Regions from separate parts of the Halomonas sp. MCCC 1A11062 genome, predicted to be linked through region 1. Evidence: predicted binding sites of a transcription regulator. Region 1 holds the regulator's gene; each other region holds the start of a gene.

What was found. Region 1 encodes sigma-54, which starts transcription at its own class of promoters, with help from an activator protein. Its sites were predicted from a motif close to TGGCACNNNNNTTGCTNT; they were not measured.
Region 2: a site for sigma-54 is predicted at 1,417-1,434, ahead of glnA (glutamate--ammonia ligase). Genes of this name have one in related genera too.
Region 3: a site for sigma-54 is predicted at 1,309-1,326, ahead of HOP58_RS19800 (CmpA/NrtA family ABC transporter substrate-binding protein). Genes of this name have one in related genera too.

Annotation. Positions count from the first base shown of each region.
Region 1 is NZ_JABFTW010000004.1:49,395-51,597, forward strand. It holds gene raiA (ribosome-associated translation inhibitor RaiA) at 7-315, opposite strand; gene HOP58_RS05635 (RNA polymerase factor sigma-54) at 424-1,845, opposite strand; gene lptB (LPS export ABC transporter ATP-binding protein) at 2,022-2,203, opposite strand, start outside.
Region 2 is NZ_JABFTW010000018.1:27,208-29,410, reverse strand. It holds gene glnA (glutamate--ammonia ligase) at 1-1,280, opposite strand, end outside; gene HOP58_RS17075 (hypothetical protein) at 1,836-2,203, shown strand, end outside.
Region 3 is NZ_JABFTW010000026.1:39,698-41,900, reverse strand. It holds gene HOP58_RS19805 (sigma 54-interacting transcriptional regulator) at 1-1,121, opposite strand, end outside; gene HOP58_RS19800 (CmpA/NrtA family ABC transporter substrate-binding protein) at 1,411-2,203, shown strand, end outside.

The DNA of each region.
Region 1 (2,203 bases):
GGCAACTCAGCGAATGCCGGCGCCCTGGGCGCGGGCCTGGGCCTTTTCCTTGTGCTTGACCAATTGGCGGTCGAGCTTGTCGGTCAGCGCATCGATGGCGGCGTACATGTCCGGGTCGGAGGCTTCGGCATGCAGGTCGGCACCGGCGGCATGCAGCGTGCAGGCGGCCTGTTGGCGCTCCTTCTCGATGGACAGGGTGACCTGGACGTTGGTGATGTTGTCGTAGTGCCGTTGGACGCGGCTAAGCTTCTCGCTCACGTAGTCACGCAGGGAATCGGTCAGTTCAACATGATGGCCGGTGATGTTGACTTGCATGACAAGCTCCTTCGTCCTTCGAGTGGTGGTTTGATTGTAACCCTTTTTGCCTCCTTGCAAACCCCTCCGAACGACGCTCTTGTCCGCTGTCAACGCTGCGTTTCGACTTCAACGAAAGCGCTTGCGTTCGCTCGAGGAGGGTATCCCCAGCGCTTCACGATACTTGGCCACGGTGCGGCGCGCCACCTGAATGCCGTCGTCGGCCAGCAGCTCCACCAGGCGGCTGTCCGAGAGCGGCTTGCGCGGTGGCTCGTCGGCGATCAGCTTGCGAATGCGGGCGCGAATCGCGGTGCTGGAGTGAGCGTCCCCCTCGCCGTTGCCGCCGACATGGCTGGAGAAGAAATACTTCAGTTCGAATACGCCGCGCGGCGTGTGGATGAACTTCTGCGTCGTCACCCGCGATATGGTCGACTCGTGCATCTCCACGGCCTGGGCGATGTCGGCCAGCACCAGGGGCTTCATCGCCTCCTCGCCCTGCTCCAGGAAGTCGATCTGGCGGGCCATGATCTCGCGCCCCACCCGCAGCAGGGTGTCGTTACGGCTGGCCAGGCTCTTCATCAGCCAGCGAGCTTCCTGAAGGTGGTCCTTGAGAAACTGGTTGTCCTGGCTCTTGTCGGCGCGCCGCACCAGGGCGACGTAGTCGGGCTGGATGCGCAGCCGTGGCAGCGCTTCGGCATTGAGCTCTACGCGCCAGCCGGACTCGTCGTGATAGGCGACCAGGTCGGGGGTGATGTAGTTGCTGCCGACCTCGGCATAGTCGCTGCCGGGGCGGGGGTTCAGGGAGCGTACCAGGGCAATGGCGTCGTCGAGGGCCTCGTCGTCCAGGCTCAGGCGGCGCTTGAGCAGGCGGCGGTCGTCGGCGGCCAAGGCCTCGAGAAACTGGCGCACCAGGCGGCGTGCCTGGGGCAGCAGGGGAGTGTCGTCAGGCAGGGTGGCGAGCTGCAGCATCAGGCATTCGCGTAGATCCCGGGCGAAGACACCGGTGGGTTCGAACTGCTGCAGGCGCAGCAGCACCTGCTCGACCTCGCGGGTGGGCAACCCCTCGAGGCCCTGGCGCCGCAGGCCGTCGCGGATCTCTTCCAGCGGCTGGGTCAGGTAGCCGGTGCCGTCCACGGCATCGATCAGGCTCTCGGCAATCTGGCGCTGACGCTCGTTCACATCGATCATCGCCAACTGCCACATCAGGTGGCCGGCCAGCGTCTGCCCAGAGGCCTGGCGTTCGAAGTCGGGGCCTTCACCGGTGGCGCCGGCGGCGCCGCTGCCATGATCGGGATAGGTATCCGTCCAGTCGCTGTCGGTGGAGAGCTCACCGGGAATTTCGCTGGCCCAGTCGTCGCTCTGGGGTTCGCTGACGGCCTGTTCGCCGAAGCCGTCGTCGAGCTCCAGCATGGGATTGGACTCGAGAGCTTGCTGGATCTCCTGGCGCAAGTCCAGGGTGGAGAGCTGCAGCAGCGCGATGGCCTGCTGTAGCTGTGGTGTCATGGTCAGCTGAGTGCCGACTCGCAGTTGCAATGATGCTTTCATGGCCATGAGAATAATGGGCTCATTTGCCGGAAAGACTCTACCCTAGACTGGCCGAGGATCACTTGCAAGAGCTCGAGGCTGCAATAAGCATGCCATCGGCAATATTCATGCCTGTTAGAAGCTTTTAATTTAAGATCAGATTCTTGCTTGTCGGCGAAGAATGCGTTATGGGCGCGAGAGCGCTATAGCCGGAAGTCCTCGCCGAGATAGACTTCGCGCACGCGCCGGTTGGCCAGGATGGCTTCGGCGTCACCTTCCGCGATGATCTGGCCGTCGCCGACGATATAGGCCGAATCGCAGATGTCCAGCGTCTCGCGAACGTTGTGATCGGTGATCAGCACGCCGATGTCGCGGGCCTTCAGCT
Region 2 (2,203 bases), on a different contig from region 1:
AACGCACGGTCAGCGTCCAGCGCCTCGAGTGCCTGATCCAGGCTGCTGGCGACGGTCGGAACCAGCTTGCCCTCTTCCGGCGGCAGGTCATAGAGGTTCTTGTCCATGGCATCGCCAGGATGGATCTTGTTCTTGATGCCGTCGATACCGGCCATCAGCATGGCAGCGAAGGCCAGGTAGGGGTTGGCGGTCGGATCCGGGAAGCGAGCCTCGACACGCTTGCCCTTGGGGCTCGCGGTGTAGGGAATGCGGATGGAAGCCGAACGGTTACGGGCGCTGTAGGCCAGCATGACCGGCGCCTCGAAGCCCGGCACCAGACGCTTGTAGGAGTTGGTCGAAGCGTTGGTGAAGGCGTTCAGGGCACGGGCGTGCTTGATGATGCCGCCGATGTAGTAGAGCGCCATTTCGGACAGGCCAGCGTACTGGTCGCCGGCGAACTGGTTCTGACCGTCCTTCCAGAACGACTGGTGCACGTGCATGCCGCTGCCGTTGTCGCCGACCAGCGGCTTGGGCATGAAGGTGGCGGTCTTGCCGTAGGCGTGGGCCACGTTGTGGATCACGTACTTCATTTCCTGGACTTCGTCGGCCTTCTTCACCAGGGTGTTGAACTTCACACCGATCTCGTTCTGGCCGGCGTTGGACACCTCGTGGTGATGCACCTCGACGGTCTGGCCAATGGCTTCCAGGGTGTTGCACATAGCGCCACGGATGTCATGGAAGCTGTCGACCGGGGGCACCGGGAAGTAGCCGCCCTTGACCCGCGGACGGTGGCCCAGGTTGCCGCCTTCGAGCTGGCGATCGGTAGACCAGGCACCCTCTTCGGAGGTGATCTTGTACATGGCGCCTTCGATGTCGGCCTTCCAATGTACCTCATCGAAGATGAAGAACTCGGGCTCGGGGCCGAAGAAGGCGGTGTCGCCCAGTCCGGTGGACTGCAGGTAGGCCTCGGCGCGTTTGGCGATGGAGCGCGGGTCGCGCTCGTAGCCCTGCATGGTGGCCGGCTCGATGATGTCGCAGCGCAATACCAGGGTGGAATCTTCGGTGAACGGGTCGAGGAAGGCGGTGCCGTCTTCCGGGCGCAGAATCATGTCCGACTCATTGATGCCCTTCCAGCCATGGATGGAGGAGCCATCGAACATCTGGCCGTTCTCGAAGAACTCCTCGTTCACGTCGCGGGCCGGAATGGTGACATGCTGTTCCTTACCCCGAGTGTCGGTGAAACGCAGGTCCACCCACTTCACATCATGTTCTTCGATCAGGGCGAGAGTCTTGGCTGACATTGTGTCCTCCGTTTGAGCGGTAGCTCGATTCGTTTTGGCTGAAGTCCACTGCGCTGGTTCATTCCAGCATGTGTTGTAGCACGCGGCAGATTTCCTGCCCACGTTCACCATGCACGAACATGGCGCTGGCCAACCTAATGCAGGTTGCGTGCCAACTTGCACCATCAACGCCCCAGCGGCACGCAACCCACTGTGCTCATTATAAAAAGCCGCCTGATGGCGTGCACCACTCTGTGGCGACAGCGTGTTGCATCATGTAGCCGGGCGATTTTCAGGTTTTTTTCGCTCCACAGCGGTGCAATTTCTCCGGTCATGCACCATGTTGGATCGCCAGCTTCCACCAACATAGCCAATGTCTCTCCGTCGGAACTCATTCGTCTGCGTTGATTAAACGTCGAACCAATGGATTGAGCCGGATTCCACCAGCGCATAGGGTGCTGTGTCTGAGCCCAACTCAGCAAAAGTTTTTAGCGACAAGCCCTAATTCAAGAAAAAACGCTGCTCGCTGCCCACTCACCGATAAATAACCTGTTCGCTATGTCTGATTCGCTACGCATGAATTTCTGGTCCGGCCTGGGCGTCGCCGCCCTCGCGGTGCTGCTGCTCACCTGGGTCGTGCCCACCTACGGCGGTCGCGGCTTCGCCGTCGGCATGCATCCCCGTACCCTGGCCACTCTCGGCGCCTGGGTCATGCTGGTCTGCGCCCTGGCCCTGGCGCTGCTCAGCGCCATCGCGCTGATTCGCCGGCGCCTGCCGTTCTTCCGCCTGCCCGAGCTGGGGCATCTGTGGCATCAGACCTGGCCGTTTCTCTTCGTGCTGGGCTTCATCGTGCTGGTGGATCGCTTTCCGCTGACCTGGGTGGCGCCGTTCATGATCGGTTCGCTGCTGCTGTTGCTGGGCGAGCGCCGCTGGCATGTGGTGCT
Region 3 (2,203 bases), on a different contig from region 1:
CTTTCGAACAGGTCGCGGGGAATCGCCGCACAGTTGACCCGAATCAGCGGCCGGTCGCTGCGGCTGCTGCCGGCGTGGATCGCTCGGGCGATCAGCTCCTTGCCGGTGCCCGACTCGCCGGTGACCAGCACGTTGGCGTCGGTGGGCGCCACCAGCGCGATCTGGCGCACCAGGTGGGCCACTGCCGGACTCTCGCCGACGATCTCACGATGGTTGATCTCGGCGGTGATCTCTTCCTGCAGATACTGGTTCTCCAGCTCCAGGCGCTGCCTTAGCGATTCCACCTCGGCCAGGGCATCGCGCAGCTGCTGTTCGGCCCGCTTGCGCTCGCGAATGTCACGGAACAGCACCACGGCGCCCACCAGCCGCCCGGTCTCGAAGATCGGCGTGCTGGTGTACTCCACCGGGATCGCCTCGCCGTTCTTGTGCCAGAACACCTCGTTGTCGACCCGATGCACCTGACCATCGCTGAAGGAGGCGTGGATCGGACACTGCTGCACAGGAAAGTGGCTGCCGTCGGCATGGGTGTGGTGGAACATCAGGTGAGCGTCATGGCCGACCATGTCTTCGCTACTCCAGCCCAGGATGCGCTCGGCGGCCGGGTTGACGAAGGTGGTGCGGCCCTCGGCGTCGAGCCCGTAGATGCCCTCCCCGGCGGCGCCCAGGATCAACTGGTTTTGCCGCTCGATGCGCTCGAACACCTGCTCGACCCGCTCCCAGCCCACATGACCGCGACGGTGACGCCGCCACAGTTCGGCCCGCGCCCGGCGCTGCTCGGCCTTGTCGAGCTCGATCACGCCGAACATCAAGCAATGCTCGTCCAGCGCCTGCCCGTACACCTCCACCCGGCGCGGAGCGCGCTGCACATCGAACAGCAGCAGGTCGTCGGACCAGGCCGGTGAGCGCTGCTGGGTTTCGTCGCTGAACGCTACCCACATCGGCAACGAAGGTCCCAGGCAGTGGCTGAAGGGGCGTGAGGCGAGCCGCTCGAAGTCGGCACCCAGCAGGCGACACGCCTCGGCGTTGGCGGCCAGCAGCCGGTCGGCCCGGGGATCGGCCAGCAGCATGGCGATGGGGGCATGATCGAAGGCAAAGCGCTCCGGTACCTGGGGCAGAGACATGGTGGAACTCCAACAGGAAGTCTGCCCTGATCCATACAAGCAGCGTACCAGTGACGACATTTCGTCGTGAAAGCAACGAGATATCGTCAATGACGGAATTTCGTCGCATATCGTCGCCTTTTCCCGCCACTCTCTCTCATCCTGCAAGCCATTGTTTTTACGAAACTAGAAAGAAAAGCACGAGGAATGGCACGTGACTCGCTTGGCAGGAGAGAGTGCCGGCACGCCTTGTCCCCATGCACCAGGCGAGTGCAGGCAATCGATTACCTGCGTTCTCGAGGGGAACCACATGAACAACGATCACAACAGTCTGGGAAACCCGTTCGATCATCGTCAGTCACTGGTCCATGGCCGCCACTGCGGCTGTGGTGAGTGTTCGGCCAGCCGCGATGATGCCAGCGACGCCCCACGCGACAGCGAAGCGATGATGGATCGCGTCGTGGAGAGCGCTCTGGTGCGCGGCATCTTCGGCCACAGCGACATGCATCGCCGCCAGTTCATGAAGCTGGTCGGCGGCGGTACCGTGGCGGCAGCGCTGTCTACCATTCTGCCGCTGGGCGCGATCAAGGCCGCCGCCCAGGAGAGCCTGGGGCCGCTGGAGAAGAGCCAGCTGGATATCGGCTTCATCCCCATCACCTGCGCCACGCCGATCATCATGGCCCACCCCATGGGCTTCTACGAACGCTACGGGCTCGACGTGAACGTGATCAAGGCTGCGGGCTGGGCGCTGATCCGCGACAATTCGCTCAACGACCGCTTCGATGCCGCCCACATGCTGACGCCGATGCCGCTGGCCATGACCCTGGGCGCCGGCTCCAGTTCGCGGCACTTCGTTGCGCCGGCCATCGAGAACGTCAACGGCCAGGCGATCGTGCTGCACAACGACCATCAGGACAAGCGCGACCCCGAGCAGTGGCGCGGTTTCACCTTCGGCGTGCCCTTCGAGTACTCGATGCACAACTTCCTGCTGCGCTACTACGTGGCCGAACACGGTCTCGATCCGGATCGGGACATCCAGATTCGCGTCATCCCGCCGCCCGAGATGGTCGCCAACCTGCGCGCCGGCAACATCGACGGCTTTC